DNA from 2 places in the Delftia sp. PE138 genome. Region 1 is predicted to be linked to the other one. Evidence: predicted binding sites of a transcription regulator. Region 1 holds the regulator's gene; the other holds the start of a gene.
What was found. Region 1 encodes NrdR, which represses ribonucleotide reductase genes. Its sites were predicted from a motif close to CACNANATNTNGTG; they were not measured.
Positions count from the first base shown of each region.

Region 1 (15,549 bases):
GCCGCTTCCATGGCGATCAGGCTGCCCCAGCTGTGGCCTACCAGCGCGGCCTTCTCGATGCCTGCCGCATCCATGAGCTGGCCGATGAAATCCGCCGCCGCCTCCACGCTGGCCGGCGCATCGCCTGCGCTGCGGCAGTGGCCCGGCAGGTCTATGGCCAGCACGTTCCAGCCGTGGTTGGCCAGGTAACGGCTTTGCAGTGCCCAGACGCTGTGGTCGCACAGCACGCCGTGGATGAGGATGGCCGTCGGCTGTGCGGGATTGAAGGCCTTGCCGCCGGTATAGGCGTAGATGGCATGGCCGTGAACATCGATCTTCATTGTTGGTGTCTCCCTTGCCGATTCACGCGGCCTTCTCGGCCGCCTTGAGGGCGCGCTTGAGGTCGTCGATCAGGTCGTCTGCGTCTTCCAGCCCGATGGACAGGCGGATCGTGCCCTGGCCGATGCCGGCCTGGGCCAGCGCCTCGTCGCTCATGCGGAAGTGCGTGGTGCTGGCAGGGTGGATGACCAGGCTGCGGCAGTCGCCCACGTTGGCCAGGTGGCTGAAGACCTTGAGCGTCTCGATGAACTTGCGGCCCTGGTTGCGGTTGCCCTTGATGTCGAAGCTGAACACCGAGCCTGCGCCGCGCGGCAGCAGCTTCTTGGCGAGCTGGTGCGAGGGATGGGTATCGAGCAGCGGGTGGCCCACGCGGCCCACCAGCGGATGGCTGGCCAGGAATTGCACCACCTTCTCGGTGTTGCGGATATGGCGCTCCATGCGCAGCGGCAGCGTCTCTATGCCCTGCAGGATCAGCCAGGCCGTGTGCGGGCTCATGCAGGCGCCGAAGTCGCGCAGGCCTTCGCGGCGTGCGCGCAGAAGGAAGGCGCCAGTGCTGCTTTCCTCGCTGAACACCATGTTGTGGAAGCCGTCGTAGGGCTCGGTCAGCTCCGGGAAGCGTCCCGACTTTTCCCAGTCGAAGCTGCCGCCATCCACCACGATGCCCCCGACCACGGTGCCGTGGCCCGACAGGAACTTGGTGGCCGAGTGGTAGACGATGTCCGCGCCATGCTCCAACGGCTTCATCAGCCAGGGCGATGTCAGCGTGGAGTCCACCAGCAGCGGCACGCCGGCCTCATGCGCGATGGCGCTGATGGTGGGAATGTCGAGCACATCCAGGCCCGGGTTGCCCACGGTCTCGCCGAAGAACAGCTTGGTATTGGGCCGCACGGCGGCGCGCCAGCCGTCGATGTCGCCGGGCTTGACGAAGGTGGTCTCTATGCCGAAGCGCGCCAGCGTGTAGTGCAGCAGGTTCTGCGAGCCGCCGTACAGCGCCGTGCTGGCCACGATGTGGCTGCCCGCGCCCATGAGCGTGGCCACCGACAGGTGCAGCGCCGCCTGGCCGCTGGCCACGGCGATGGCGCCCACGCCCCCTTCCAGGGCCGAGACGCGCTGCTCCAGTACGGCGTTCGTGGGATTGGAGATGCGGCTGTAGACGTGGCCGGGGCGCTCCAGATTGAACAAAGAGGCCGCATGGTCGCTGGACTCGAAGACGAACGAGGTCGTGAGGTGGATGGGCGTCGCGCGCGCACCGGTGGCGGGGTCGGGCTGTGCGCCCGCGTGCAGCGCCAGAGTGTCAAAGCCGGGATCCGAGTAGCCGGGCATTCCTGTCTCCATGGTTGTCAAGGCAAGCGGGCATTGTGGGCTATATTTCCCGACAGACATGGGCTTGCCGCAACCACGGCGACACAGACAATCTTGGAGATACGGCATGAAAGTAAGTGACATCCTGCGCGTCAAGGGCAACACCCTCTACACGGTGTCGCCGGACGAAAGCCTGGCCAGCGCGGTGCAGGTGATGTCCGAGCGCGATATAGGCTCCCTCGTGGTCATGGAGCACGGCGACGTGGTCGGCATGCTGACCTTCCGCGAAGTGATCCAGGGCTTTGTCAAGCACGGCGGCGTGGGCGAGACGCTGGTGCGCTCGGCCATGGACGACGCTCCCATGACCTGCACCATGGAAACCGACATGGACGAGGTGCGCCGCATGATGCTGGACCGCCATGCGCGCTACATGCCGGTGATGGACAAGCGCATGCTGATGGGCGTGATCAGCCTGTACGACGTGGCCAAGGCCGTGGTGGACAGCCAGAACTTCGAGAACCGCATGCTCAAGGCCTATATCCGCGACTGGCCCGAAGGCGAGCGCCAGGGCACGGACTGATCATCCGGTCGCGGCAAGACCGTCCCTGCCCATGCAGCAAGGCCTGCGACCGCAGAACGCGGCGCAGGCCTTGGTTTTTTACGGCCGGGCGCAAGCCCGTTCAATGCACGCTGCTGCGCCGGGGCTTGAGCAAGGCGCTGGGCGGCACGGCATAGGCCTGCCTGAAGACGCGGCTGAAGTGCGAGAAACTGGTGAAGCCGCAGGCCATCGCCACATCGGTCACGCGCCGCGCATTGTCGGCCTGCAGCAGCAGGTGGGCCTGGGCCAGGCGCTCGTTCCAGAGCCAGCGGCTGGGAGTCAGTCCCTCGGTGGCGAACAGGCGCGCCAGGCTGCGCAGCGACATGCCCAGGCCCTGGGCCACCTGCAGGGGCTTGAGCTCGGGGTCATCCAGCCGGGCCCGCATGTACTGCTTGGCCTGGGCAAGCCGGTTGCGGGTTCTGAAATCATCGGGCCTGGCTGAGACCAGCAGCATGGTCATCAGGGTGGGGTGAAGATTCTGGTCACCGGCATCCTGTTGAAGGATGGGTGAGGGCGGTGGAGTGCTGCTCGCAGGATCGCTGCGATCCTGGCGTTGCGTTGAGCCGGAAGAGGTCTGCATTTCACGAATCTCCCGCAAGTTGCGGCTGGTGCCTGAGGGATGGTCCGCAGGCGGTTGAAGAACAATGTTCTGTAATTCTAGCTATCAATATTTGTAATTTGATAGTTTTATTGTTTCTTTGCGGGAGATGGCTGCCTGCGCAATGCACCGCTGCAGCGGGAGCGGCGCCTGGGGGCGACCCGGGCATAATCATCGGCCTATGAGCGGCAACACCTTCGGAACCCTATTCACTGTCACCAACTTCGGCGAATCGCATGGCCCGGCCATCGGCTGCGTCATCGACGGTTGCCCGCCTGGCATGGCACTGAGCGAGGCGGACATCCAGCACGACCTGGACCGCCGCCGCCCCGGCACCAGCAAGTTCGTGACGCAGCGCAACGAGCCGGACGCGGTGGAAATCCTCTCGGGCGTCTACGAAGGCCGTACCACGGGCACGCCGATCGCTTTGCTGATCCGCAATACCGACCAGCGCAGCAAGGACTACTCCAACATTGCGCAAAGCTTTCGTCCCGGCCATGCCGACTACGCCTACTTCCAGAAGTACGGCATCCGTGATCCGCGCGGCGGCGGCCGCTCCTCCGCACGGCTGACGGCGCCCACGGTGGCGGCCGGCGCCGTGGCCAAGAAGTGGCTCAAGGAAAAATTCGGCACCGAGTTCCGCGCCTGCATGACCCAGGTGGGCGAGCTGTCGCTGCCCTTCGAGAGCTGGGAGCATGTGCGCAACAATCCCTTCTTTGCGCCGGTGGCCGATGTGTCCCGCTACGAGGAATACATGGATGCGCTGCGCAAGTCGGGCGACTCCTGCGGCGCCGCGCTGCGCGTGCAGGCCAGTGGCATGCCGGTGGGCCTGGGCCAGCCGCTGTATGACCGCCTCGATGCCGACGTCGCCTACGCCATGATGGGCCTGAACGCCGTCAAGGCCGTGGAGATCGGCGCGGGCTTCGACAGCGTGGTCCAGCGCGGCACCACGCACGGCGACTCGCTGAGTCCTGAAGGTTTTCGCAGCAACAACGCCGGTGGCATCGTGGGCGGCATCAGCACGGGCCAGGATCTGGAGGTGCGCATCGCCATCAAGCCCACCAGCTCCATCATCACGCCGCGCGAGTCCATCGACACCCAGGGCCAGAGCACCGAAGTCATCACCAAGGGTCGCCATGACCCCTGCGTGGGCATCCGCGCCGCGCCCATCGCCGAAGCGTTGCTGGCCCTGGTGGTGATGGACCACGCCCTGCGCCACCGCGCCCAGTGCGGCGACGTCGATTCAGGCCTGGCGCCGATTCCTGCCGCGGCGCCCTGAAAGCGCTGCCAGGACGCCAAAGAGAAAGCCGCCCAAGGGCGGCTTTCTTGTGTCCTGCCGGCCTGATCAGCCGGGATTGCGGACTTCATCCATGACGTTCTTGAAGTCGTCCACGTCCTCGAAGCTGCGGTAGACGCTGGCGTAGCGGATGTAGCCGACCTTGTCGAGCAGCTTGAGCTCGCGCATCACCATCTCGCCCAGGCGGCTGGAGAGCACTTCGCGCTCGCCCAGGTTGCGCAGCCGTTCCTCGATGCGCTCGATGGCGGCATCGATCTGCTCCGTGCTCACGGGACGCTTGCGCAGCGCAATCTTGAACGAACCCAGCAGCTTGGCGCGCTCGTACTCGATGCGCCGCCCGTCCTTCTTGACGATGGCGGGGAAGCTGACCTCGGGCCGCTCATAGGTGGTGAAGCGCTTGTCGCAGCCGCCGCATTGGCGGCGGCGGCGGATGAAGCCCCCATCCTCGGCCTCACGGGTCTCCACGACCTGGGTGTCCGGGTGGCTGCAGAACGGGCACTTCATGGCAGGCCTCTATGCGCTCAAATCAGGCGCCGTAGACCGGGAAGCGGGCCGTCAGCTCGGCCACCTGGGCGCGCACGCGGGCCAGGTTGGCTTCGTCGCTGGGGTTCTCCAGCACGTCGGCCAGCAGGTTGGCCGTCAGGCGGGCTTCCTCTTCCTTGAAGCCGCGCGTGGTCATGGCGGGCGTGCCCACGCGGATGCCGCTGGTCACCATAGGCTTTTCGGGGTCGTTGGGGATGGAGTTCTTGTTGATCGTCATGTGGGCGGCACCCAGTGCGGCTTCTGCCGCCTTGCCGGTGATGCCCTTGGCGCGCAGGTCCACCAGCATGACGTGGCTTTCCGTGCGGCCGGAGACGATGCGCAGGCCGCGGGCCGTCAGCGTTTCGGCGACGACCTTGGCATTCTTCACGACCTGCTCCTGGTAGGCCTTGAACTCGGGAGACAGTGCTTCCTTGAAGGCCACGGCCTTGCCGGCGATGACGTGCATCAGCGGGCCGCCTTGCAGGCCGGGGAAGATGGCGCTGTTGATGGCCTTCTCATGCTCGGCCTTCATCAGGATCACGCCGCCGCGCGGGCCGCGCAGGCTCTTGTGCGTGGTGGTGGTGACCACGTCGGCGTGGGGCACGGGGTTGGGGTACACGCCCGCGGCGATCAGGCCGGCGTAGTGGGCCATGTCCACCCAGAAGATGGCGCCGACTTCCTTTGCGATCTTGGCGAAGCGCTCGAAGTCGATGGCCAGGGCGTAGGCCGATGCGCCGGCCACGATGATGCGGGGCTTGTGCTCGCGCGCCAGCGCTTCCATCTTGTCGTAGTCGATGGCTTCTTCGGCGTTCAGGCCGTAGGAGACCACGTTGAACCACTTGCCCGACATGTTCAGCGGCATGCCGTGCGTCAGGTGGCCGCCTTCGGCCAGGCTCATGCCCATGATGGTGTCGCCGGGCTTGGCAAAGGCCATCAGCACGGCCTGGTTGGCCTGGGAGCCGGAGTTGGGCTGAACGTTGGCGGCTTCGGCGCCGAACAGCTTCTTGACACGGTCGATGGCAAGCTGCTCGACCACATCGACGTTCTCGCAGCCACCGTAGTAGCGCTTGCCCGGGTAGCCTTCGGCGTACTTGTTGGTGAGCTGGGAGCCTTGGGCTTCCATCACGGCGGGCGAGCAGTAGTTCTCGCTGGCGATCAGCTCGATATGTTCTTGTTGACGCAGGTTCTCGGCCTGGATGGCGGCAAAGACTTCGGCGTCGACCTTCTCGACGGTATTGGTGCGTTGAAACATGGCAGTCCTGTGAACTTGAAATTCCCTTGAGGCCAAGGGCTGCCCAGGCGAACGGCGGAACACTCCAGATCCCGCGTGCGCATGGAGGCTGGGCGGTACGCTCCCCGGTGGTTCACAGAAGGTGGTTCTTTTCAGGCCTTCTGCTGGTTTCCACGTCAGCGGCAGCGGTGCGTGAAGCGGCTGCGCCTATCGCCAGTTGCGTACCCCGCTAGTGTAGCTGAGCTGATGGAGCCGAAGACAGGCGAGGGGCGTTGGCAAAGCCGCCTGCCTGGCAGATCAGCGGGTACAGGCAGGAATGAAAAAAGCTGGCCTTAGCCAGCTTCGTGCGCCATGTCGGTGGTTCCGGTTACAGCGCCGGCTCCTGTGTCTGCAGGGCCACCTGTTCGGTGCGCGCGGACATGCTGCTCGAGCTGACCGGCACTGCCGGGGTGCCAGCGGACGCTGCCGAGGCCGCAGGTCCGGCTGCCTCGGCCGTGGATGTGGCCGGCTTGGTGGCTGCTATCTGGACGGCCTGCTTGGGCTGCTCGATCTTGGCGGTCATCAGCGGCACGGCACGCAGGCCGGCGGCCATGCGCAGGCGCTGGTGCTCGGCCAGCACCTTGGCGGCATAGCCGCCGTCGGTGGGCAGGTTGGCCGCGCCCACGTAGTAGCGCAGGCCACCTTCGATGGAGCCGGCGCGCTCAATGCACTCCTTGAGCACGCGCACGCCCACGCGCAGATTGCTGACGGGGTCGAACGCGGCGTTCTGGCCGCCGAAGTTCTCGTACTTGTCGGTATGCACCGTGGTCATCACCTGCATCAGGCCCTGCGCGCCGACAGCGCTTTGTGCGAACGGATTGAAGCTGGATTCGATGGCCATGATGGCCAGGATCAGCGTCGGGTCCAGGCGGTTGACCTTGCCCAGGTCGTAGGCCTCGCTGACCAGTGCCGCGATGGGCTCGGGCGCCACGCGGTACTTCTTGCTGAGCCAGAAGGCCACGGCCGCCTGATCCTTGGGCAGGTTCTTCGGGTTGGTCGCCGTCGCGCGGTCGCTGGCCGCGAGTTCGACGGGCGCACCCAGCTCGGCCATCTGGCGAGCGGTCAGCCAGGAGCGCAGCTGGCTCTCTCCGGCATCGCGCAGGTCGGGACGGGCGAACAAGGTAATGGCCAGGAAGGCCACAGCCAAGCCCAGAAGGGCGAAGCTGTTGTGGATGATGGCAAGAAAACCGTTGGCCACATCGATGGCGAACGTTCGCGCGGCGGCGAAAAATTTTCCTGACGCTGGCATAGCTTTTTCCTTTCTAGGGGCACCAACCCGAAACGGCCTTCGCCGAAGCGAAGGCCGGTGAGGCTGACACCCTGGATTGGGTGCTGCGGATCCGGGAGGCTGGCGCTTGGTGCACCGTTGCGTTGTAGGCCTGCGGGATCTGCTCAGTCGTGAGGCAGCAGAAACAAAAAACGCTCTATTCGAGCGCTGGCGGATTCTAGGAGTTCACCAAATACACGGTCAACACTATGAAGTGCGTTTGTTAGATCGATGAATAATAACAAACCATGGATGCAAACACAGTTTCTGAGTGTTTGAGAGCAGGTTGCGTGCTACCGATGTGGGGCGCTTGCGGCGGTTGTACAGGGCTTCATGAAATTGCAATGAAATGCAAAAGCACTGGCAGGCCTGGCCTGCGTCCTTCTATATTGGAGGCGACTGCTCCTGCAGTCGTCTCGCCAAGGTGGAAGACGGGTAAAAGTGGTGTTCGATGGTTCGGGCACAGTCGTTCAAGTCTTCTTCCGCGGCCTTCCTGGAAGCAATCTCTTGCTTCCGAGCAGCAAGGACCATCCTCTCCTTGACTGCGGAAAACGGCCAGGACTTGTGCCTGCCGTAAAGCCCGGAAGCCGGTTCAAGGCTTCCGGGCTTTGTCGTTCCAGGGTGACTGCAACGTCAAGAAATGTGCGGTGATGCGGGTTGAGGTCTTGCTGCCAGCCCAATTTCTGATGCAATGCAGCCACCGCTGCGTCCTCTGTCCAGGATGGCGCCGTACTAGTTATTAGAGCCCCATGCAATTTCTCTTCAAGCACCGCTGGCTGCGCAGGCTGGCCATCGCCTTTGCAGCGTTTCTTTTGCTGTGGCTGCTGCTGTGGGCGCTGGTGCCCGTTGTCGCCAAAAGCCAGCTGGAAAAGCAGGCATCGGCCAAGCTGGGTCGCCAGGTCCATGTGGGGGCAGTGGAGTTCCGGCCCTGGTCGCTGGAGCTGACCCTGCGTGATCTGCGCATTGCCAAAAGCCAGCAGGCGGGCGCAGGGCAGGCAGAACCCGCGCCGTCGTCGCCACAGCTGCAGGTCGACCGCATCTATGTGAATGCCAGTATCCAGTCCCTCTTCAGGCTGGCGCCTGTCCTGGATGCCATCGAGGTCGATGCGCCGGTGCTGCGCCTCACGCAGCAGAGCCTGGGGCACTTCGATGTGGATGATGTGCTGGCCCGCCTGGCCGAGCCCAGCGATACGCCGCCGGCCAAGCCCTTGGGCTTTGCGCTGTACAACATTGCGCTGCGCGACGGCCGCGTGCAATTGCAGGACGATGTCCAGCAGCGTGAGCACATGCTGGATCAGCTGCAGCTGAAGCTGCCGTTCATCAGTAATCTGGAGTCCAAGCGCGAGATCAAGGTGCTGCCGCACCTGTCCTTCGCGCTCAATGGCAGCCGCTTTGAATCCAGTGCCCAGAGCACGCCTTTCACCGACCAGCGCCAGACGGCCGTCGATCTGAGCTGGCAGGGCGTGGACCTGACGCCTTACCTGGGCTATGTGCCCGCCAATGCCCCCGTCAAGCCGCGCTCCGGCGTGCTGGATACCAATCTGCACATCTCCTTTGAGCAGGCCGAGCAGGCCGTGGTGCGGATCACCGGCGAGGTCAGCCTGTCCGGTGCCGAGTTGCTTGACCGCGATGAGGCGCCCCTGCTGCGTTTCGAGCGCCTGGCGGCCGTGCTCAAGAACGTGCAGCCCCTGCAGTCGGTGGTGGAGCTGGAGTCCGTGCAGTGGAGCTCTCCAGAGATTTTCGCGGCCCGTGATGCGCAAGGCCGCATCAACTGGATGGCGATGGGCAGTCGCTCTGCCTCCGATTCCAGGCCGGCAGTGGAAAAGCCTGCCTCCGATGCGCCCCAGCCCCAGCCCTGGAGGGTGAGCCTGGACAGGCTGGCCATTTCCGATGCCACGGTGCATTGGCGCGATGCGTCGCCCGGCGCAGGCCAGTCGGGTGCGGCGCTGCAGGCGCGCCAGCTGTCATTGGAAGTGCGTGATGTCCGCTGGCCGCTGGAGCAGCCTTTGCAATTTGATGCCGGCATGCAGGTGCAGTCTGCAGCGGCAGGAGAGGGCGCAAAACCTGCCGAACTGAGGCTGAGCGGCGCCATGACCGACAGGCAGGGGCAACTGGCCGTCTCCGCGCGGCAATTGCCTCTGCAACTGGCGGCGCCGTATCTGACTGCCCATCTCAAGCCGGAGCTGACCGGTCTGCTGAGCACCGACGCCGGCCTGGGCTGGAGCGGCTCCGCCATGGTGGTGCAGGTGGCCGAGCTGGGCGTGGAGCAGTTGAGTCTCAAGGACAAGGCCGCGCCGGTCGACATCGCGCGCCTGCAGCTGGAGCAGGTGCAGGTCAATCTGGCCAGCCAGCAGGTTTCCGTGGGGCGCCTGGCGCTGCAAAAGCCGCAGCTGGGCGTGTCGCGCGACGCCCAGGGCCGGTGGATGTATGAGCAATGGCTGCCACCCGCATCCTCGGCACCTGCGACGCCGGACCCCGCCAAGGACAAGCCCAGGCCCTGGGGTCTGAGGCTGCAGGCCGTGGAAGTGGACGGTGGCGCCGTTGCGCTGCGTGACGAAGCGCCCGTGCGCAACGCCGATTCGGCGCGCACCGTGTCCCTGGATCTGAGTTCACTGCGCCTGCGCTTGGGCGCCATCGAGCCGCTGGCGGCCAAGTCCCCCCCCACGCCGCTGGAGCTGTCCGCCCAGGTCGGCTCGGGCCGGCGTGTCCAGGCAGGATCGCTGAGCCTGCGCGGCGATCTGGGACTGGCGCCACTGTCGCTTCAGGGCAGGCTGCAGGCGCGCAGCCTGCCGCTGCACGCGCTGGAGCCCTACTTTGCCGACATGCTCAATGTGGAGCTGGTGCGCGCCGATGGCAATTTCCTGGGTCAGCTGCGCTTTGCCAGCCAGCCTGCCGGCCCCGAGCTGATGGTGCAGGGCGATGTCGAACTGGTGGATCTGCGCATGCGTTCCGCGCTGGCCTCGCCCGTGCAAGCCGGGGGTGAGGCTGCGGGGCAGGGCGCACCCAGCACGGCCGCAGGCGCCGTGGCAGCCGTGCTCAGCGAATCCACGGCCGACCGGGCCAAGGCTCGATCGGTTGCCTTGGGCCTGGGCCTGCGCGATGAACTCGTCGCCTGGAAAACCTTGGCCGTGCGTGGCCTGGACCTGCAGATGCAGCCCGCCCAGCCACTGCGCCTGAGCGTGCGCGAGACGGCGCTCAGCGACTTCTTTGCACGCGTGATCGTGCAGCGCAATGGCCGCATCAATCTGCAGGACATCGTCAAGTCGGCCCAGTCTCGGCAGTCCCTGGAGCAAAACACCGCGCCGGCTGCGGATGGCGCGGCGGCTCCTGCCGAGCCCGTCCCGCCGAAGGCCGCTTCCGGGCCTGCACCGGTCATCAAGATCGGCCCCATCGTGCTGACGGGCGGCAAGGTGCAGTTCTCCGACTACTTCATCCAGCCCAACTACTCGGCTGACCTCAGCGAGCTGGCCGGCCGCCTGAGCGCCTTCTCGTCCGAACAGCCGGCCGGGGAGCAGGGGCCGCAACTGGCGGATGTGGAGCTGCGCGGCCGCGCCCAGGGCACGGCTTCGCTGGAGATCACCGGCCAGGTCAATCCGCTGGCCAAGCCGCTGGCCCTGGACATACGCGCCCAGATGCGCGATCTGGAGCTGCCGCCGCTGTCGCCGTACTCCATCAAGTACGCGGGCCATGGCATCGAGCGCGGCAAGCTCAGCATGGATGTCAGCTACAAGATCGAGCCCGATGGCCAGCTCACGGCGCGCAACAAGCTGGTGCTGCACCAGCTCACCTTCGGCGAAGCCGTCGAAGGTGCGCCGGCCTCGCTGCCCGTGCGCCTGGCCGTGGCATTGCTGGCCGACCGCAACGGCGTCATCGACCTGGACCTGCCGGTCAGCGGCTCGCTCAACGACCCGCAATTCAGGTTGGCGCCAGTCATCTTCAAGATCATCGGCAACCTGATCATGAAGGCCGTCACCTCGCCGTTCTCGCTGCTGTCGGGCGCATTTGGCGGCAGCGGCGAGTCGGGCGTGGTGGCCTTTGCGCCGGGCCGATCCCAGATCGATGCCAAGGCCCGCGAAAGCCTGGACAAGGTGGTCGCCTCCCTCAAGGAGCGCCCGGCCCTCAGGCTCACCGTGATCGGCGAGGCGCGCGAGGCCCAGGACAAGGAGGCCTGGAAGCAGGCCGAACTCGACCGCCTGTTGCTGGCCCAGAAACGCCGCCAGGTGCTGCGCGAGGGCAAATCGGCAGAATCGGTGACCGAGTTGTCTGCTGCCGAAGTGCCGGCTTTGACCAAGGCGCTTTACGGCCGTGCCGACTTTGCCAAGCCGCGCAATGTCATCGGCATGGCCAAGGACTTGCCCACCGACCAGATGCGCAGCCTGCTGCTGGAGCAGATCACCGTGCCCGACGATGCCATGCGCGAGCTGGCGCTGGCGCGCGGCGTGGCCGTTCGCGACTATCTGGCGCAGCAGCAGTTGCCGCTCGAGCGCCTGTTTCTCGGGGCCCCGAAACTGGATTCCGACGACCAGGAATGGAGCCCGCGCGCCCAGCTCAGCCTGTCCGCACAGTAGCCCGGTTTTGGCTCCGCTTCAAATAACGGCGAGAATATGGTTTTCCCGGCCCGGCTAGCATGCCCGCATGCAGCCCGGCCGGCCGCGTCTGGCGGCCCGCGGCAGCCAGGCATTCAACGATTGATTCATGTCTTCTCTTTCCCCCCGCAGCACCATGTCCGATGCACCTGAAGTGAGCCCTGCTTCTGCCAAGAATCCTGAACAACACCCCTTGGATGTGCTCACGGGCGGTGCCTTCTCCGCCGAAACCTCGGGTGATCGCGCCTCGCGCATCCGCGACTGGCTGGCAACCCAGCCTTCGGTCGAGCAATTGCAGGACGTCCTCAAGGAGCTGAGCGCGCGCGACAAGAGCGCGGCCCGCGCCGTGCGTGAGCGTCTGGATGAAATCCGCCGCACCAAGGACCAGGAAAAGATCGCAGTGGAATGGGCCGAAAAGGCCCAGGCACTGCTGGTCGCATCGCCCTTCAATGCCGCCGACGCCATCGCCTGGCAGCGCGACGCCGCCAAGGCAGGCGCCCCGCTGTCGCGTGAGCCGCTGTCGCAGTACAAGGCCCAACTGGCCGAGCGCGTCAAGGCCATCGAGGAACTGCAGCATCGCGTGCAGGTCCAGCGCGAAGTGGCTGTCTTGCTGGCCCAGCGCATCGAAGTCCTGTCCACCAAGCCATGGCGCGACGCCCAGGCTGTGCTCGACAACCTGCGCGCCGACGTGGCCCGCTGGCAGGAGCAGGCCGGCGAGCTCACCGGCGATGCCAACTGGGCCAGCGTGGATGGACGCTTCCCGCCCCAGCTGGAAGCCGCCAGCGCACAGCTGATCCTTGTCTGGGATGCCTTCCAGTCTGCCCTTGCGCTGACCGAGGTAGCCGCAGCGGACGAAGCAGCCCCGCTGCCCACCGTGCCCGTGTGGGCCGATGAACTGCGTGTGGCGCGTGGCCTGCCTCCCGAGGCAGCGGCCGCCGAGCCGTCCAAGCCAGCGCCTGCCGGCCGCAGCGCAGCGCAGCCCAAGGCCAAGACGTCGCCTGAGCAGGTGGCTGCCGCCAGCGCTGCCCTGACCCAGGCGCTGGAACAGCTCCAGGCCGAGACGGCTGCTGGCGAAAGCAAGGCTGGCTCCGCTGCCGTGCAAGCCGTGCGTGCCGCCATCAAGGCCCATGGTCGTCTGGTGGACGACGCACTGGTCACCAAGGTGCACGAGGCCCTCTTGGCAGCAGGCGAAGCCGAAGGCTGGCCGCGCCAGAACGCAGACAAGCTGCGTGAGGAGCTGGTTGCCAAGGCGGAAGCTCTGCTGAACCGTCCTGAAGGCCAGGCGCTGGGCGGTCGCAAGATCCAGGAATCCCTGCGCAGCCTGCGTGAGCAGTGGAAGCTGGCCGACCAGGGCAGCGCGGCCAACCACGCTCTCTGGAAGAAGTTTGACGAAGCCTGCAACGCGGCCCACAAGGTGGTCGAGTCCTGGCACGACAAGCTGCGCACGGAAACCACCCAGTCCAAGGCACAGCGCCTGGCGCTGATCGAAGAGATCAAGGTCTGGGCAGCGCAGCAGGCCGCCAGCGAAGATCTCAAGGGTGCGGCCCGCGCATTGCGCCAGTTCGCTGAACGCTGGCGCGAGAGCGGTCATATCGGTGAAAAACTGTTTGCCGAGCTGCAGCCCCAGTTCAAGCAGGCCATGGCCCTGGCCGAGGCTCCGTTGCATGCTGCGCAAAAGGCCAGCCTGCAGCGCCGCCACGCCATGATCGACGAGGCCACGGCGCTGGGCGCCGCACCCAGCCTGCGCATCGATGCCGTCAAGGCACTGCAGCAGCGCTGGCAGGCCGAGGCGCAGGCCGTGCCGCTGGATCGCAAGCACGAGCAAAAGCTGTGGGATGCCTTCCGCAAGCCCCTGGACGAGGCTTTCAACCGCAAGGGCAGCGAGCGTGGTTCCCGGGCCGCAGCCGTGCAGCTCAGCGACCATGACCGCCGCGTACTGGAGGCTTCGCAGGCCGTGGAAGCTGCCAACACATCGGGCGACGTGCAGCAAATCCGCGCTGCGGTGGAGGCTCTGGAGCAGGCGCTGCGCGGCCGTGCAGATGCCTCCGTCAACGCTGCCCAGCCGGAACAGGCGCCAGTGGCTGCGGCCGGCTCGGAAGAATCGCAAGCGAAGACGGCGCCGGCGCGCCCCGTGGTTGCCGTGCGCGGGGATGATCGTCCCGGCATGAAGAAGGAAGAGGGTGGTGCGCGCGCTGCCCGTCCTGGCGACCGCCGCGACGGTGGCCGTGGCCGCGATGGAAGGGACGGACGCGACAACCGTGACAATGGCCGCTTTGGCCGCGAACCGCGTGAAGAGCGCGGTCCGCGCCTGGCCGATCCGGCCTTCCGTGCCCAGCGTGAAGCCATGGAGCATGCGCAGGACGCTCTGCGCAAGCTCGCGGCCCAGGCCCATGGCGAAGCGCTGACCCAGCTGATGGCAGCCTGGGAATCGCGTGACGCTACGCAGATTCCGGCGGCCCAGCAGCTCGGCGGTCGCGTGTCTGCGCAAGTGCGCAGCGCCTGGTCGCAGGCACTGGCCCAGGCGCCCAAGGGTGATGCGGGTGAAGCCCTGCTGCGCCTTGAAATGGCTGCCGACGTGCCCACGCCTGCAGAGCATCTGAGCGCCCGCCGTGCCCTGCAGCTGCAACTGCTGACGCGCCGCAACGATCCGGCCCCGCAGGAAACCTGGGGCAGCGATGCCGCGCGGGTGCTGGCATCGGCACGCGATGACGCCACCGCACGCCGCCTGCAGAACGTGCTCAAGCAACTGCTGCGCAAGTGACGGGGTGGGGTTGAGACCCTCATCGTCAAGAAAGGGAGCCGTCGGCTCCCTTTTTTTGACCCTGCCGATACCTGATGGTGCTTGGGATGTAGGCATCCGTGTGCGCACCCAAGCAAAAAGGCCGTTGCATGTGCAACGGCCTTTTCATGTTTGGTGCCCAGGAGAGGACTCGAACCTCCACGGAGTTACCCGCTAGTACCTGAAACTAGTGCGTCTACCAATTCCGCCACCTGGGCATTTCAGAGTACGCAAATTATATAGCGCGAAAGCGACGTGCCGGGCCGGCTTGCAAAGATTTTCGTGAACTTTTTGCGGTGTGAAGCGCGGGTCCGTCGACTATCGGGATCGAAAAAGAAAAAGGCCGTTGCATGTGCAACGGCCTTTTCATGTTTGGTGCCCAGGAGAGGACTCGAACCTCCACGGAGTTACCCGCTAGTACCTGAAACTAGTGCGTCTACCAATTCCGCCACCTGGGCATTTCAGAGTACGCAAATTATATAGCGCGAAAGCGATGTGCCGGGCAGGCTTGCAAAGATTTTCGTGAAATTTTTCTGGCGAGAGGCGCGTGACGTCGCTTTTCGGAAACGGCAAAGAAAAAGGCCGTTGCATGTGCAACGGCCTTTTCATGTTTGGTGCCCAGGAGAGGACTCGAACCTCCACGGAGTTACCCGCTAGTACCTGAAACTAGTGCGTCTACCAATTCCGCCACCTGGGCTTGCTGAAGCTGAAATTCTACTGCATTTTTTTGCAGCGAAGTCCTGATCTTCGATTTTTTTCTTGAGACTGTGATCGGCCAAGTCATGAAGCCAGGGAGCCACCTTCTTGTGAAGATAGTTCCTCAGTTCACCGCAACCTCTGCAGGTTGTCGTTAAACTTGGTGCCCAGGAGAGGACTCGAACCTCCACGGAGTTACCCGCTAGTACCTGAAACTAGTGCGTCTACCAATTCCGCCACCTGGGCATCTCAGGAAAGATTTAGATTGTATACCAAGAAAATGAACCCTCACGCAAAAAGTGCCGACGCGAACGAC
Region 1 covers NZ_JABEPN010000009.1:221,502-237,050, forward strand. Annotated here, with positions in the region: gene HFGMBDPB_RS25595 (alpha/beta fold hydrolase) at 1-320, opposite strand, end outside; gene HFGMBDPB_RS25600 (O-acetylhomoserine aminocarboxypropyltransferase) at 343-1,641, opposite strand; gene HFGMBDPB_RS25605 (CBS domain-containing protein) at 1,748-2,200, shown strand; gene HFGMBDPB_RS25610 (helix-turn-helix domain-containing protein) at 2,301-2,678, opposite strand; gene aroC (chorismate synthase) at 2,998-4,095, shown strand; gene nrdR (transcriptional regulator NrdR) at 4,162-4,617, opposite strand; gene glyA (serine hydroxymethyltransferase) at 4,640-5,887, opposite strand; ZMP/ZTP riboswitch at 5,922-6,097, opposite strand; gene HFGMBDPB_RS25630 (lytic transglycosylase domain-containing protein) at 6,234-7,154, opposite strand; gene HFGMBDPB_RS25635 (DUF748 domain-containing protein) at 7,922-11,740, shown strand; gene HFGMBDPB_RS25640 (DUF349 domain-containing protein) at 11,895-14,519, shown strand; tRNA gene HFGMBDPB_RS25645 (tRNA-Leu) at 14,671-14,755, opposite strand; tRNA gene HFGMBDPB_RS25650 (tRNA-Leu) at 14,911-14,995, opposite strand; tRNA gene HFGMBDPB_RS25655 (tRNA-Leu) at 15,150-15,234, opposite strand; tRNA gene HFGMBDPB_RS25660 (tRNA-Leu) at 15,395-15,479, opposite strand; gene rnr (ribonuclease R) at 15,514-15,549, shown strand, end outside.

Region 2 (15,549 bases), on a different contig from region 1:
GCTGAACTGCGCCCACTGGGCCGTGGTGCGCGGCAGGCGGCTTTCGGTAATGCCGCCCACGGCCCACTGGATCAGGCCGCTGCAGTCGAAACCGCCGTCGGGCGAATTGCCGCCGTAGGTATACGGCGTGTTGACCACGAGCATGGTGCGCGCCAGCAGGGCCTCGCGCAACTCGCCATCCAGGTTCAGGGCCTGCGGCGAAGGAGCAGGCCCGGGACCCGCGCCCTTGCGGGGAGCAGACGAGCAGCCGGCCAGCAGCGCAGCCGCCGCCAGCAGGCCCCAGTCACGGCGAGACAGCCGCGATGCAGTCACGCGGGAAGCCGCAAGGGAAGTCGAAACGCCAGCCTTCATGGCGCCGCATGTTCTCACAAAGCCCCGCAGCGGCCAAAGAAAAGCCGCAGGCTGTGCTGCGGCTTGACTGTCCATCGGCGGGGCCCGGCCCGCTCAGAACGGCAGCTTGGGCATGCCGCCGCCACCGCCCATCATTCCCTTCATGGCCTTCATGCCGCCCATGCGCTTCATCATCTTCATGAGGCCGCCGCCCTTCATCTTCTTCATCATCTCCTGCATCTGCTCGAACTCCTTGAGCAGGCGGTTGACTTCCTGGACCTGCACGCCCGCGCCGTCGGCAATGCGCTTCTTGCGCGTGGCCTTGATGATCTCGGGCTTCTTGCGCTCCTTGGCGGTCATGGAGCAGATGATGCCTTCCTTGCGGCGGATCTCGCGCTCGGCCTTGTCCATGTCCACCTGGCCGGCCTTGGCGGTGAGCTGTGCCGGCAGCTTGTCCATGAGGTTGGACAGGCCGCCCATCTGCTTCATCTGCTGGATCTGGGCCAGGAAGTCGTTGAGGTCGAAGCCGTCACCGCTCTTGACCTTCTCGGCCAGCTTCTGCGCGGCCTCCATGTCCACGCCCTTGGTGACCTGCTCGACCAGGGCCACGATGTCGCCCATGCCCAGCACGCGCTGCGCGTGGCGGTCGGCGTCGAAGACTTCCAGGCCGTCGATCTTCTCGGACACGCCGGCGAACTTGATGGGCGCGCCCGTGATCTGGCGCACCGACAGCGCCGCGCCGCCGCGCGAGTCACCATCGAGCTTGGTGAGCACGATGCCGGTCAGGGGCAGGGCCTCCTTGAAGGCCTTGGCGGTGTTGATCGCATCCTGGCCCTGCATGGCATCGACGACGAACAGCGTCTCCACGGGCTTGAGCGTGGCGTGCAGGTCCTTGATCTCGGCCATCAGCAGCTCGTCGATGGCCAGGCGGCCGGCCGTATCGACCAGCAGCACATCGAAGAAGTGACGCTTGGCGTAGTCCAGCGCGGCCACGGCAATGTCGTGGGGCTTCTGGTCTGGCGTGGAGGGGAACCACTCGGCGCCAGCCTGGCCGGTCACGGTCTTGAGCTGCTCGATGGCGGCCGGGCGGTACACGTCGCCCGACACGGTCAGCACCTTTTTCTTGCGCTTTTCAATCAAGTGCTTGGCCAGCTTGGCCGTGGTCGTGGTCTTGCCGGCGCCCTGCAGGCCGGCCATGAGGATGACGGCAGGCGGCTGGGCGTTGAGATTGATGTCGGCCACGCCCTCGCCCATGGTGGCGGCCAGTTCCTTGTTGACGATGGACACCAGCAGCTGGCCGGGCTGCAGGGAGCCCAGCACCTCCTGGCCCAGCGCTTTTTCCTTGACGCGCGCAACGAAGTCGCGCACCACGGGCAGGGCCACGTCGGCCTCGAGCAGGGCCATGCGCACTTCGCGCAGCATGTCCTGTACGTTGGATTCGGTGATGCGGGCCTGGCCGCGCATCTCCTTGACGAGTCGCGAAAGTTTGTCGGTCAGAGCGGAGGCCATAAGCGGGGAGGAACTGGAGTCGTCGGAAAGGAAAAGGTGTGCTGCAGCGAGCCAGCCGGGGCCAGGTTGCCGAATGGGGCCAGGCGGGGCCGGGTCGCGGCACGGACCCTGCAGATCCCGACGATTCTACCCGCTGCCCCTGCAGGGGTAAGTACCGGCCTTCCCTGCCGCGCAGCGGGCACCGGCCGGCAGTAACATCCACACTGTTTCCATAGATTATGGCTATCGCCCTGTGCAGTGCCGGCTTGCTACCGCCTAGGAGTCTTCATGCCCGATACGCCGTATGGCCAGTTCCTGGACCGTGTGCCCGACGGTTTTCTTCTGTTTGACGAGCAGGGCTGCCTGCTCGATGCCAATGCCCATGCCTGCGCCAGCCTGGGCCATCACAAGGCCGCCATGCTGGGGCTGGGCATCATGGACGTGTGGCCCGACGCGGACGGACTTCGGCGCGGTCCCTGGCAGGACATGGCCGTGGACAGCCAGGCCCATCTCTGCGGCCGACTGATCCGCCGCGACGGCACCAGCTTCCCCGCCGAGCTCCATATCTATTGCCAGTCGCTGTCGGGCAGGCGGCTTTTCTTCACCACCTGGCACGAGCTCAGCGAGCGCACCGGCCAGGACGAGCCGATAGGCCAGCCCGATGCGCAGCTGGAGCCGCTCCTGCGAAAAAGTACCGGGCCGTGGCAGGATTCGACGCGCCTGCTGGAGGCCGTGATGCACGAAACGCCCGACCTGGTCTTCGCCAAGGACCGGCAGGGCCGCTACACCTTCGTCAACCCCGCCGCCGCGCGCTTTTCCGGGCGCACGCCCGAAGACATCGTGGGCAAGACCGACCAGGAGCTTTTCCCCGACAGCAGCTTCACCCACAGCGACCGCCGGGTGCTAGACAGCGACGCCCCCGTGGTGTCGGAGGATCATTTGCTGGTCAACGGGCAGCGCCGCCTCTTCCAGTCCACCAAAATTCCTTACCGCAATGACGAGGGCCGGACCGTGGGCGTGCTGGGCATTGCGCGCGACATCACCCTCATGCGCCAGACCGAGTCCCAGCTGCAAAAAAGCTACGACGTGCTGCGCCAGGCCGAACAGCTGGCGCGCCTGGGCAGCTGGACATGGGAGCTGGACACCGAGCACTTCCAGGCCTCGGAGATGATGTATGTGATGAACGGCCTGGACCCCCAGGGTCCGCCGCTGACGCGCCATGCCCTGCGCGCCATGCTCGGACCGCAGGATCTTGCCCGGCTCACCGCTGCCGTGCAGCTGTGCATCGGCACCGGCCAGTCCTACAGCCTCGATGTCGTGCACCACTGCCCGGACGGACGGAGGTTCGCGGCCCGCCTCATGGGCCGCGCCCTGCGCGACGAGCAAGGCCGCATCGTCGCGCTCAGCGGCACGCTGCAGGACCTGTCCGAACGCGAGGACGCACGCATGCGCCTCGAAGCCCTGGCCGACAACCTGCCCAGCGGCGCCATCTACCGCCTGGAAGGCGGCCTGGCGCAACTGCGGCTCAGCTACATCAGTGCCGGCATAGAGAACCTGATCGGCGTGCCGGCCCACGCCATCATGGCCGACCGTCAGGCCTACCTGAATGCCATCCATCCCGAGGACCTGCCGCACTACCAGCAGATGCTGCAGTGCTCGGTCGATACGCTGCGGGTCTTCGACTGCCGCTTTCGCGTGATCAGGCCCGATGGAGAGATCCGCTGGCTGCGCTGCCGATCGGCCCCCCGGAGCAGCCACGAGGGCATGGTTTGGGACGGCATCATGCTGGACATCACCCGCGAGCGCGAGGCCGAGCAGGCGCTGCAGCAGGCCAAGGAGGCCGCAGAAGCGGCCGAACGGGCCAAGTCGGATTTCCTGGCCATCATGAGCCACGAAATCCGCACCCCCATGAACACCGTCATCGGCATGACGCGCCTGGTTCAGCAGACCGCGCTGACATCACGCCAGCGCGGCTACCTGGAGAAGGTGGAGCGCTCGGCCAGCGCCCTGCTGGCCGTGATCAACGACGTCCTCGACTTTTCCAAGATAGAGGCGGGCATGCTGGCGCTGGAGGAAGTGGATTTCGCCCTTGACGATGTGCTGGAGACCGTCTCGGCCTCCACGGCGCTGCGCGCAGAGGAAAAGGGGCTGGAAGTGGTCTATGCGCTGGACCCGCACCTGCCGCCCCGGTTGCGCGGCGACCCGCTGCGCCTGGGCCAGGTGCTGACCAACCTGGTCGGCAATGCCATCAAGTTCACCGAGCATGGCGAGGTAGTGATCTCCCTGCATCTGGAGCCGCCGCTGGCGTGCGCGCCGGTGGAGGCCGGCGCGCACGCCACGGCAGCGCCCCTGCACCACCTGTGCGTGAACGTGCGCGACACCGGCATAGGCCTGGATGCATCGCGGGCCGAACGGCTGTTCCAGCCTTTCACCCAGGCCGACATCCAGACCACGCGCCGCCACGGCGGCACCGGCCTGGGCCTGGCCATCTGCCACAGGCTGGTGCAGCTCATGGGCGGCGAGATCAGCGTCTGCAGCCAGCCCGGCCAGGGCAGCAACTTCCGCTTCACGGCCAAGGTCCGGCCTGCCACGGATGCGCCGCTGGACGGCCACGACAACCTGGGCAGCACCGGCGTTCTCATCGTCGATGACAACGCCAGCGCGCGCGAGGCCCTGGCCGCCATGGTGCGCAAACTGGGCATGCGCTGCGATACGGCGGCGGACGGCATGCAGGCGCTGCACATGCTGCAAGAGGCCGCACGCCAGGAATCCCCCTACGGCCTGGCCCTGCTGGACTGGCGCATGCCCGGCATGGACGGGCTGGACCTGGCACGCCGCATGCGCGAGCAGCAGGACCTGGCCAAGACCCCGGCTGCGCTCATGGTCACGGCCTTCGGGCGCGACGAAGTGCAGCTGCAGGCCGCGCAGTTGGGCCCGCGGGGCCTGCTGATCAAGCCCTTGACCGCATCGGCACTGCGCTCGTGCATCCGGGAGGCACTGCGGGACCCCGAATCGCCCCCGCCGGAAAGCCCGGCGGCCGGCCCCTCGCCACAGCAGCGCTACCCGGGCCTGCCTGGGCGCAGGGTGCTGGTGGTGGATGACAACGTACTCAACCGCGAGGTGGCCACCGAGCTGCTGGAGCAGGCCGGCATATCGGTACAGACTGCGCAGGACGGTCTGCAGGCGCTGCAGCTGCTGGACACCCAGCCTTTCGATGCCGTGCTCATGGACGTGCACATGCCCGGCATGGACGGCCTCAGTGTCACGCGCACCATCCGCACGCGCAGCGCGCTGCGGCATCTTCCGGTGATCGCGCTGACTGCGCAGGCCTATGTCGAGGAGCGCGCCCGGATCGAGGCCGCAGGCATGAATGCCCATCTGACCAAACCCGTTGACGATGTGCTGCTGTACGAGACACTGCAGCGCTGCCTGCGCGCGGGCCCTCCTCCAACGGCAGCGCTTGCGCCGGCCGCGCCCTTGCAGCCGACGCCGTCAAGCCCTGCCCAGGCCTGGGATCCGGCACGGCTGCGGCAACGCCTTGCCGGCCAATCGCCGCGCATGCTCCACGCCATCGAAGGCTTTGCCCAGGACTTTGCCGATGCGCCGCAACGGCTGCGCGATGCCGTGCGCAGCGGCCATTGGGACACCGTGGCATCGCTGGTGCACACCTTCAAGGGCAGTCTGGGCTACCTGGGCGCGGACCTGCTGGAGCAATGGTCGGCCATGGCCGAGACCGGTGCGCAAGCCTGCCTGTCAGGCGACGGCAATGGCGGCAACGCCCGGCCCGGCGGCGATCTGCAATCCCTGGTCCAGGCGCTGGCCGATGGACTGCAGGGCCTGCTGGCGGAAATCGCCCGGCGGTCCGGGCAGACGGCCGTAGTGGCCGTGGCGTCCGCGGCCGCCGTGACCGCCGTGACCACTGCCGCGCCCCTCCCGCAGCGGCAGCCGATGACCGCGGAAGAAGTCTCGTCCACCCTGGCTCGGCTGCGGCTGCAGATTGCCGACAGCGACTATGCCGCCATGGCCGAACTGGATCGGCTGCGGCCCCTGGTCGACGGGCGCCATGCGTCCGTGCTGCAGCGCATCCAGCGCTGCACCGAGTCCCTGGAAACCGAGGCGGCGCTGCAGGCGCTCGAACAGCTGGCGCGGAGCATGGCCGTGAACCGGACGGTCCTACCGGGAGCTGCAGATGTTTGAAGCCTTGACCGGGCCGGAACTGCCCACGGTCCTCATCGTTGACGACGAACGGCTGAACCGCAGCATGCTGGCCGAGCTGCTGAGCCCCCACTACCGTGTGCTGCTGGCCAAGGACGGCCCGGGTGCGCTGGTGATCGCGCAGCGCGAAGCCCACCGGCTGCAGCTGATCCTGCTGGACCTGGCCATGCCCGGCATGAACGGCTACGAGGTGCTGGGTGCGTTGCGCGCCCAGGAGCGCACCGCCCATATCGCCGTCATCTTCATTACCGGCCAGAGCAATGCCCAGGCCGAGGAATACGGCCTGCGCCTGGGCGCGGCCGACTATGTCTCCAAGCCCATACGTCCCGCCGTGGTCGAGGTGCGCGTGCGCAACCAGATACGCCTGGCCCTGCAGCGCCAGGCCCTGGAGCGCCTGGCCATGGTGGACGGACTGACAGGGCTGGCCAACCGCCGCCACTTCGACGACATGCTGGAGCGCTCCCACCGCCGCAGCCTGCGCACGGGCGAGTCCGTGGGCCTGGCTCTCATTGATATAGACCACTTCAAGCAATACAACGACTGCTATGGCCATGTGCAGGGGGACGAGGCGCTCAAGGCAGTGGCCGCCACGCTGCAGCGCCATGCGCGCCGGCCCTACGACCTGGCAGCGCGCTTTGGCGGCGAGGAATTCGCGCTCATCCTCCCCGGCGAAAGCGACGCCCAGGTCATGGCCGAGAATTTCCGCCAGGAAGTGCTGCGCCTGTCCATCGCCCACGCCGCCTCTCCCACGGCGCCGCTGCTCACCGTCAGTTGCGGCGTACTCACCGTGCGGCAGCCGTCTGCCGCGCCTTTGGAAACCTGGCTGCAGAAGGTGGACGGCCTGCTCTACCAGGCCAAGGCCCTGGGGCGCAATCGCATCGAGGCAGCCATCGAGCCCTGAAGAAAATGCGCTCCGAACCACGGCACGGCGCCCGGATTCTGAGCCTGCACAACCGGCGGCAGGAAAGCCACAGCTATCATAGAAAGATGCTCTCCGTCCCCCTGATTTCCGCCAACGCATCGCCCCTGGGCTGGATGCTGGCGCTTGCCGCAGCCGTGGCCTATGCCGTGCCGGCCGCCGGTGCCCGACGCATCAGCCATGCTGGCGCCCGCGCCGCATTGCGCCTGGCCTGGGTGCTCCACGCCCTGGCCCTGGCCTGGGGCCTGCTCGGGGAACAGCCGCACTTCGGGTTCGCGCCAGCACTGTCCATGACGGCCTGGCTGGTGCTCACCGTCTATGGGGTCGAACAGCAGTTGTTCCCCAAGATGCGCGCGCAATTGGCGCTGTCAGCGCTGGGCACGGCCGCCGTGCTCCTGGCCGCGCTGTTTCCGGGAACGCCCCTGCATGTCAACGCCTCGCCCTGGCTGCCGCTGCACCTGGCGCTGGGCATTGCCTCCTACGGACTGTTCGCCGCCGCCGTGGTCCATGCCTCGCTGATGACACGCGCCGAGCAGCACATGCGGCTGGGCGGCGGCGGGCATGACAGCGGCCTGCCCCTTCTCACGCTGGAGCGCCTGACCTTCCGCTTCGTGTCCGCAGGCTTTGTGCTGCTCACGGCCACGCTGGCCGCAGGCTGGCTGTTCGGCGAACAGCTCTACGGCAAGGCCTGGGTCTGGAACCACAAGTCGGTGTTCTCGCTGCTGTCGTGGCTGACCTTTGCCGTGCTGCTGATCGGCCGTGCGCGCTTTGGCTGGCGTGGCCGCAGCGCCGTGCGCGTGCTCTACGCAGGCGCCGCGCTGCTGCTGCTGGCCTATGCGGGATCACGCTTCGTAATGGAAGTGCTGCTGGAGCGCGCCGCATGAAGTACCTGCTGGTCCTGATCGTCATCGTCATTGCCGTCGGCGTCTGGCGCGGCCAGCGCAGAACCGAGGCCCGTGAGCGGCGCCAGGCGGCCGCGCCGCGCAACCCGGCCAACCCGGCCAACGCGCCGCTGGCGGCTCCACAGGACATGGTCGAATGCGCGCACTGCGGACTGCACCTGCCGCGCAGCGAAGCCATCGAGGCCGCAGGCCGCAGCTATTGCAGCGCCGAGCACCGGGCCCTGGCGCAACGGCGCTGAGCATGCAGGACGCCGCCCGCTCCCAGCCGCCCACCATCGACGAGGCCACGGCGCAGTCGCCGCACGACGCCAACGCCCCCTTCGTCCGGCTGTGGCAGGGATTTCTGACGGGCCGCGTTCTCATCGCCACCGCGCTGCTGCTGCTGCAGTTGGCGCTGCTCAGCGTGCAGCCCGGCGGCAATCCCCTGGTCTGGCTGGTCTGCCTGGGCTACCTGGGGCTGACGCTGCTGGTGCGGCTGACCGCACGCGAGCAGCCGCCCTCTGCCCGCGCCGGCGTGCACTGGCTGCCCGTGATCGGCGTGGACATCGCGGCCATCTGCCTGCTGCAGGTGTTGCAGACAGGCCCGCTCAACTACTCGGCCCTGCTGGCCATCCCCATCCTGATTTCGGCCGTGCTGGGCAATCTGACGCTGGCGCTGGCCACCACGGCCAGCGTCACGCTGTTGACCCTGGGCTGGGTCGCATGGCAGGACCTGGCGGGCCGCATAGAAAGTACCCAGGCCTACTACCAGGCCAGCTTTGCCTGCGCAGGCTATTTCGCCGTGGCCTATCTGACGCACGAGCTGGCGCGCCGCGTGCGGCGCGAGCGGCACCTGGCACAGCACAGCAGCCGCAAGGCCCAGGCCCAGGAGCAGGTCAATGCCCTGGTGATCCGCCACCTGGGCGAAGGCGTGCTGGTGGTTGATCCCCAATTCCGCGTGCAGCAGGCCAACCCGGCCGCGCTGCACCTGCTGGGACTGGCCGACGCGCATGCCCTGCCCTTCGCCCTCAAGGAACACGCCGGCTGGCAGCGGCTGCAGGATGCCGTGGCCCAGAGCTTTGCCCAGAACCTGCCGGTATCGGCCGCCATCCATCTGCAGTCCATCGGCCAGGAAGGCATGACGGGACTGCATCTGCGCACCTGGCTGACCGAGGTCGCCACCCCGTCCGACGCCACCGATGCCGCCGAGCCCGCGCTGCTGCAGCAGCTGTGCGTGGTCTTTCTGCACGACCTGCGCGAAATGGAGGCGCGGCTGCGCACGGAAAAGCTGGCCTCCATGGGCCGCATGTCCGCCGCCGTGGCCCATGAGATCCGCAATCCGCTGGCCGCCATCACCCAGGCCAACGCCCTGCTGGCAGAAGATCTGGCGCAGAACCCGGCCCAGCAGCAGCTGTGCCGCATCGTGGGCCAGAACGCCGAGCGGCTGGCGCGCACCGTCGAGGACGTGCTCAACATCGCGCGGGCCCAGCAGCACATTGGCGAGGCCCACGCCGGCCTGCTGGACCTGGACCAGCATGTGGCCCAGGCCTGCCAGGAGTGGCAGGCCCAGGGCCAGCCTGCGCGCAGCATCCAGCTGCTGCTGGACGCGCGCGCAAGGACCGTGGTGTTCGACGGCGAGCACCTGCGCCGCATCCTGGTGAACCTGCTGGACAACGCCCAGCGCTACCGCAGCAACGCCCAGCAGCCGCATACGCTGCAGGTGCTGACCGGCGCGCCGGCCGCAGGCCAGATCTGGCTGCAGGTCTGGAGCGACGGCGCCGCACTGGAGCCCACGGTGCAGCGCCATCTGTTCGAGCCCTTCTTCTCGTCAGAAAGCCGCTCCAGCGGCCTGGGCCTGTACATCTGCCGCGAGCTGTGCCAGCGCTACGATGCAGGCATCAGCTACCAGCGGCTGTCGCGGCCCGCGCCGCACGGCCCTGTCGAGGGCAATGCCTTCAGCATCGTGTTCCGCGCCGGCGCCGCATCGGCTCTGCCGGCCTCCCTGTTTGACCAGATTGTGGTGTGATGCCCTTGAACTCCCTGCCCGCTGCCGCATCGATTCTTGTCGTGGACGACGAGCCGGATCTGCGCACCCTCTATGAACTGACCCTGCTGCGCGAAGGCTACCGCGTGGAAACCGCCGCCAGCGTGGGCGAGGCGCGCGAACAGCTGCAGACCCAGCGCTTCGACGTGGTCATCACCGACATGCGCCTGCCCGACGGCATGGGAATGGAGCTGCTGCAGGACCTGCGCAACCAGCAGCGGCGAGAACGCTGCGTGGTCATGACCGCCTACGGCTCGGCCGAAAATGCCGTCGAAGCCCTGCGCTCGGGCGCCTTCGACTATCTGACCAAGCCCGTGGACCTCAAGCAGTTCCGCCTGGTCGTGGCCTCGGCCGCCCAGGGCGTGGGCGGCGTGCCGCCCCCCGGCGTGATGCCGGCGCGCAGCCCCTCGGCGGCGTCGGCCGCAAGCCCCGTGCTCAGCGGCGGCGGGGCGCTCGACGCCATGGTTGGGGAGTCGCCCGCCATGCAGGCCGTCAAGCAGCGCATTGCCAAGGTGGCGCGCGGCATGGCGCCGGTGCTGGTGCACGGCGAGTCGGGCACGGGCAAGGAACTGGTGGCGCGCGCCCTGCACGCCTGCAGCCAGCGCGCCCACGGCCCCATGGTGGCCGTGAACTGCGGCGCCATCCCCGAAAACCTGCTGGAGGCCGAGTTCTTCGGCGCCCGCAAGGGCTCCTATACCGGAGCCACCCAGGACCGCGACGGCTATTTCCAGGCGGCACGCGGCGGCACCCTGTTCCTCGACGAAATCGGCGACCTGCCGCTGCCCATGCAGGCCAAGCTGCTGCGCGCCATCCAGGAACGCCGCGTGCGCCCCCTGGGCTCGGCGCAGGAGGAAGCAGCCGACGTGCGCATCGTCAGCGCCACCCACCGCGACCTGGCCGCCGACGTGCAGGCAGGACGTTTTCGCCAGGACCTGTACTACCGCCTCAACGTCATCGAAGTACTTCTTCCGCCGCTGCGCGAGCGCCGTGAGGACCTGCCCGCGCTGTGCCGTGCATTGCTGGCACGGCTGTCGCAGGAGTCGGGCCTGCCCATGCCCGAGATCGACGAGCGTTCCCTGGAGCAGATCGCCCGCCTGCCCCTGCCCGGCAATGTGCGTGAACTGGAGAACCTGCTGCACCGCGCCATCACGCTGGGCGAGGAAGGGCCGCTGCGCATAGACCCCGAGATGCAGCTGCCCTGCGGCACTCCGCCGGCTCCACCCGCATCGGCGCAGACCCAGGCGCACGACGGCGCCGCACCGCCGCCGGAGCCTGCCGACATGGAGCTGCCCCGCGACCTGCAGGCCTGGCTGGACGAGCGCGAGCGCGGCATCCTGGTGCAGGCGCTGCAGGAAAACGGCTTCAACCGCACGGCCACGGCCGCACGCCTGGGGCTGAGCCTGCGCCAGATCCGCTACCGCATCGACCGGCTGAACATCGCCCTGCCCGGCGACGCCAGCGCCGAGGCGGACGGAGGCGGCCATGGCGAAGCCTGATCCGCAGGCACCAGCCACCACGACCATGGGCCCGGCCTGGACCTGGCAAGGCGGCTGGCTGCAACAGGCACGCCACCTGCCCTCGCCCAACTTCGGCGAGCGCCCGGCCCAGGCCCTGGTCGATCTGGTCGTCGTGCACTCCATCAGCCTGCCCCCCGGCGAGTACGGCACGGGGGCGGTCCAGCAACTGTTCACCAACCAGCTCGACTGGGACGCCCATCCTTACTACCAGGGCATACGCGGCCTGGAGGTGTCGGCCCATTTCTTCGTCACGCGCCTGGGCGAGGTCTGGCAATTTGTGGACTGTGACGCGCGCGCCTGGCATGCGGGCGCCTCCAGCTGGCGCGGCAAGGATCGCTGCAACGACGACTCCATCGGCATAGAGCTGGAGGGCCTGGAGGGACTGCCGTTCGAGCCGGCGCAATATGCGGCCCTGGAGAACCTGTGCGAAGCCATCGCCGCACGCTACCCCGTCGCCCATCTCGCAGGCCATGAGCACATTGCGCCCGGCCGCAAACGCGATCCCGGCCCCGGCTTCGACTGGCCCCGGCTGCGCGGGCTGCTGTCCCGTCACCAGGCCACGGCGAACTGGCAGCTGCCGCCCCGCGCCGGCCAGCCCTCCACGTAAGCACACACCCTCCTGCCGGACTCCGCCAGGCCTTGCACGCAGGCCGGCTTGTCCACAGGCCCAGGAAAAGTGCGCTGTCAATCCAGAAAGCAACCCATGTGGCGCGCAGGCGCACGCCGGGCCGGCCTGATCTTTTTTTACAAATTCACGCATGTGTCGCAGCCCCACTGTTCATGGGGCTTTCGGCGGTCCGACCGGCGCAGCGGCAAGGCTGTAGCGGCTTGCGACAGGCCATCGCCCGCCAGCCACCGCGCAGCGGTGATCTGCTGCTATGGGCTTGCATGCTGGGCACTGTTTTGGCGCAGCGCAAACAGCGGTTTTCCGGCCGTGAGTACCCCGTGTACATGAGACGGCGATACACTACAGGTAGTGCCTGAGAGCACGCCGGACACCATATCTAGTGTTCACAAGCTGTGCACACCCTGTGAAAACGGTGTGCACATCCGGCCCCGATTCCATCTCCCAGCAAGCCTGCCCCCAGTGCAGGTCCGCGTCCGTTCTATCCACAAACACCCGTTGAGGAAACTCATGCAAGAAGCACTGAATTCTTTGGCTCCCGCTGCGCACGGTGATGCTGCCAATCCTTCCTCCGCCCATCACCTGTCCGTGCAGGACGGCTACCAGATCATCCGCCGCAGCGGCGACGTGGTGCCCTTCACCCCGCAAAAGATCGCCGTCGCGCTGACCAAGGCCTTCCTGGCCGTGCGCGGCGCCCAGGGCGCTGCCTCCGCCAGCGTGCGCGAGACCGTGGACGAGCTCACCCAGGCCGTGGTGCGCGCCCTGCTGCGCTCGCGTCCGGGCGGCGGCACCTTCCATATTGAAGACGTGCAGGACCAGGTCGAGCTGGGCCTGATGCGCGGCGGCCACCACGACGTGGCGCGCGCCTACGTGCTGTACCGCGACCGCCGCAACCAGGAGCGTGCCGAGCAGAAGAAGGCCGCCGAGGCCGCTGCCGCCGCTGCGGCCGCGCCCGCCCCCGTGCTGCATGTGACCGACAACGGCCAGCGCGTTCCGCTGGACCAGGCCCGCCTGCTGGCCCTGATCGAGGCCTCCTGCCGCAACCTCAATGCCGACATCCAGGCCGCGCCCATCGTTGCCGAGACGCTGCGCAACCTGTACGACGGCGTGCCGATCGAAGAAGTCTTCAAGGCCTCCATCCTGGCCGCGCGCACGCTGATCGAAAAGGACCCCGACTACACCTACGTCACCGCCCGCCTGCTGCTGCACACCATCGTGCGCGAGGTCATGGGCCATGACGTGCAGCCTGCCGACATCCAGTCGGCCTACGCCGCCTACTTCCCCGGCTTCATCCAGAAGGGCGTGGACAACGAGCTGCTCAACCCCGAGCTGCTGAACTACGACCTGCCCCGCCTGGCTGCCGCCCTCAAGGCCGAACGCGACCAGCAGTTCGACTACCTGGGCCTGCAGACCCTGTACGACCGCTACTTCCTGCACGTGCGCAAGACGCGCATCGAGCTGCCCCAGTCCTTCTTCATGCGCGTGGCCATGGGCCTGGCGCTGCAGGAAGAGGACCGCAACGCGCGCGCCATCGAGTTCTACGAACTGCTGTCTTCCTTCGACTTCATGAGCAGCACGCCCACGCTGTTCAACAGCGGCACGCTGCGCTCGCAGCTGTCTTCGTGCTACCTGACCACGGTGCCCGACGATCTGGACGGCATCTATGAGTCGATCAAGGAAAACGCCCTGCTGTCCAAGTTCGCCGGCGGCCTGGGCAACGACTGGACGCGCGTGCGCGCCCTGGGTTCGCGCATCAAGGGCACGAACGGCGAGTCGCAGGGCGTGGTGCCCTTCCTCAAGGTGGTCAACGACACGGCCGTGGCCGTGAACCAGGGCGGCAAGCGCAAGGGCGCCGTCTGCACGTACCTGGAGACCTGGCACCTGGACATCGAGGAATTCCTCGAGCTGCGCAAGAACACGGGCGACGACCGCCGCCGCACGCACGACATGAACACGGCGAACTGGATTCCCGACCTGTTCATGAAGCGCGTCATGGAAAAGGGCCAGTGGACCCTGTTCTCGCCCTCCGATGTCGGCGACCTGCACGACCTCTTCGGCGCAGCCTTCGAGCGCGCCTACACGGCCTACGAAACCAAGGCCGACACCGGCGAGCTCAAGCTGTTCAAGCGCATCCCGGCCGTGGACCTGTGGCGCAAGATGCTGTCCATGCTGTTCGAGACCGGCCACCCCTGGGTCACCTTCAAGGACCCCTGCAACGTGCGCTCGCCCCAGCAGCACGCCGGCGTGGTGCACTCGTCCAACCTGTGCACCGAGATCACGCTGAACACCAGCGACACCGAGACCGCCGTCTGCAACCTGGGCTCGGTCAACCTGGCGCGCCACATCACCAACGGCGCCATCGACCACGGCAAGCTGCGCAAGACCATCACCACGGCCATGCGCATGCTGGACAACGTGATCGACATCAACTACTACGCCGTGCAGAAGGCCAAGGACTCCAACCTGCGCCATCGCCCCGTGGGCCTGGGCCTGATGGGCTTCCAGGATGCGCTCTATGAAATGCGCATCGCCTACGCCAGCGACGCGGCCGTCGAGTTCGCCGACCAGTCGATGGAAGCCATCTGCTACTACGCCTACTGGGCCTCCACCGAACTGGCCAGGGAACGCGGCCAGTACTCCAGCTACAAGGGCTCGCTGTGGGACCAGGGCATCCTGCCGCTGGACACGCTGAACCTGCTGGAGAAGGCCCGCGGCGGCTACGTGGAAGTGGACCGTTCCTCGCGCCTGGACTGGGATGCGCTGCGCGCCAAGATCGGCCAGCACGGCATGCGCAACTCCAACTGCGTGGCCATCGCCCCCACGGCGACCATCTCCAACATCGTCGGCGTCGATGCCTCCATCGAGCCTTCGTTCGGCAACCTGTCGGTCAAGTCCAACCTGTCCGGCGAGTTCACCGTCATCAACCAGTACCTGGTGCGCGACCTGAAGCGCCTGGGCCTGTGGGACGACGTGATGGTCATGGACCTCAAGCATTTCGACGGCTCGCTGCGCCCCATCGACCGCGTGCCCCAGGACGTCAAGAACCTGTACGCCACCGCCTTCGAGGTCGAGCCCACCTGGCTGGTCGAGGCCGCTGCACGCCGCCAGAAGTGGATCGACCAGGCCCAGAGCCTGAACATCTACATGGCCGGCGCCTCGGGCAAGAAGCTGGACGACACCTACAAGCTGGCCTGGCTGCGTGGCCTGAAGACCACCTACTACCTGCGCACCACCAGCGCCACCAACATCGAGAAGTCCACGGTGCAAAGCCGCGTGCTCAACGCAGTGCCCACGGCTGCCGCCCAGCCCGCTGCCGTGAGCACCTCCAGCGCCCTGGAAGCCGCGGCAGCCGCCGCACGCGCCCAGGCCCCGGCGACGGACATCAAGTTCTGCGCCATCGACGATCCCGGCTGCGAAGCCTGCCAGTAAGCCGCGCAGCGCGGGGCCTCGCCACGGCGCAGGCCCCGCGCCCTGCCCGCCAGCCAGCGCCATGCGCAGGATCTTCGCCATGGACCTTGGGCCTGCTCAAC
Region 2 covers NZ_JABEPN010000001.1:1,165,947-1,181,495, forward strand. Annotated here, with positions in the region: gene HFGMBDPB_RS05275 (C40 family peptidase) at 1-351, opposite strand, end outside; gene ffh (signal recognition particle protein) at 445-1,839, opposite strand; gene HFGMBDPB_RS05285 (response regulator) at 2,107-6,015, shown strand; gene HFGMBDPB_RS05290 (GGDEF domain-containing response regulator) at 6,008-6,934, shown strand; gene HFGMBDPB_RS05295 (cytochrome C assembly family protein) at 7,021-7,836, shown strand; gene HFGMBDPB_RS05300 (PP0621 family protein) at 7,833-8,093, shown strand; gene HFGMBDPB_RS05305 (sensor histidine kinase) at 8,096-9,859, shown strand; gene HFGMBDPB_RS05310 (sigma-54-dependent transcriptional regulator) at 9,859-11,373, shown strand; gene ampD (1,6-anhydro-N-acetylmuramyl-L-alanine amidase AmpD) at 11,360-12,001, shown strand; gene HFGMBDPB_RS05320 (ribonucleoside-diphosphate reductase subunit alpha) at 12,530-15,448, shown strand.
Region 2: HFGMBDPB_RS05320 (ribonucleoside-diphosphate reductase subunit alpha) is a predicted target of NrdR. The motif match lies at 12,391-12,404, and genes of this name have one in related genera.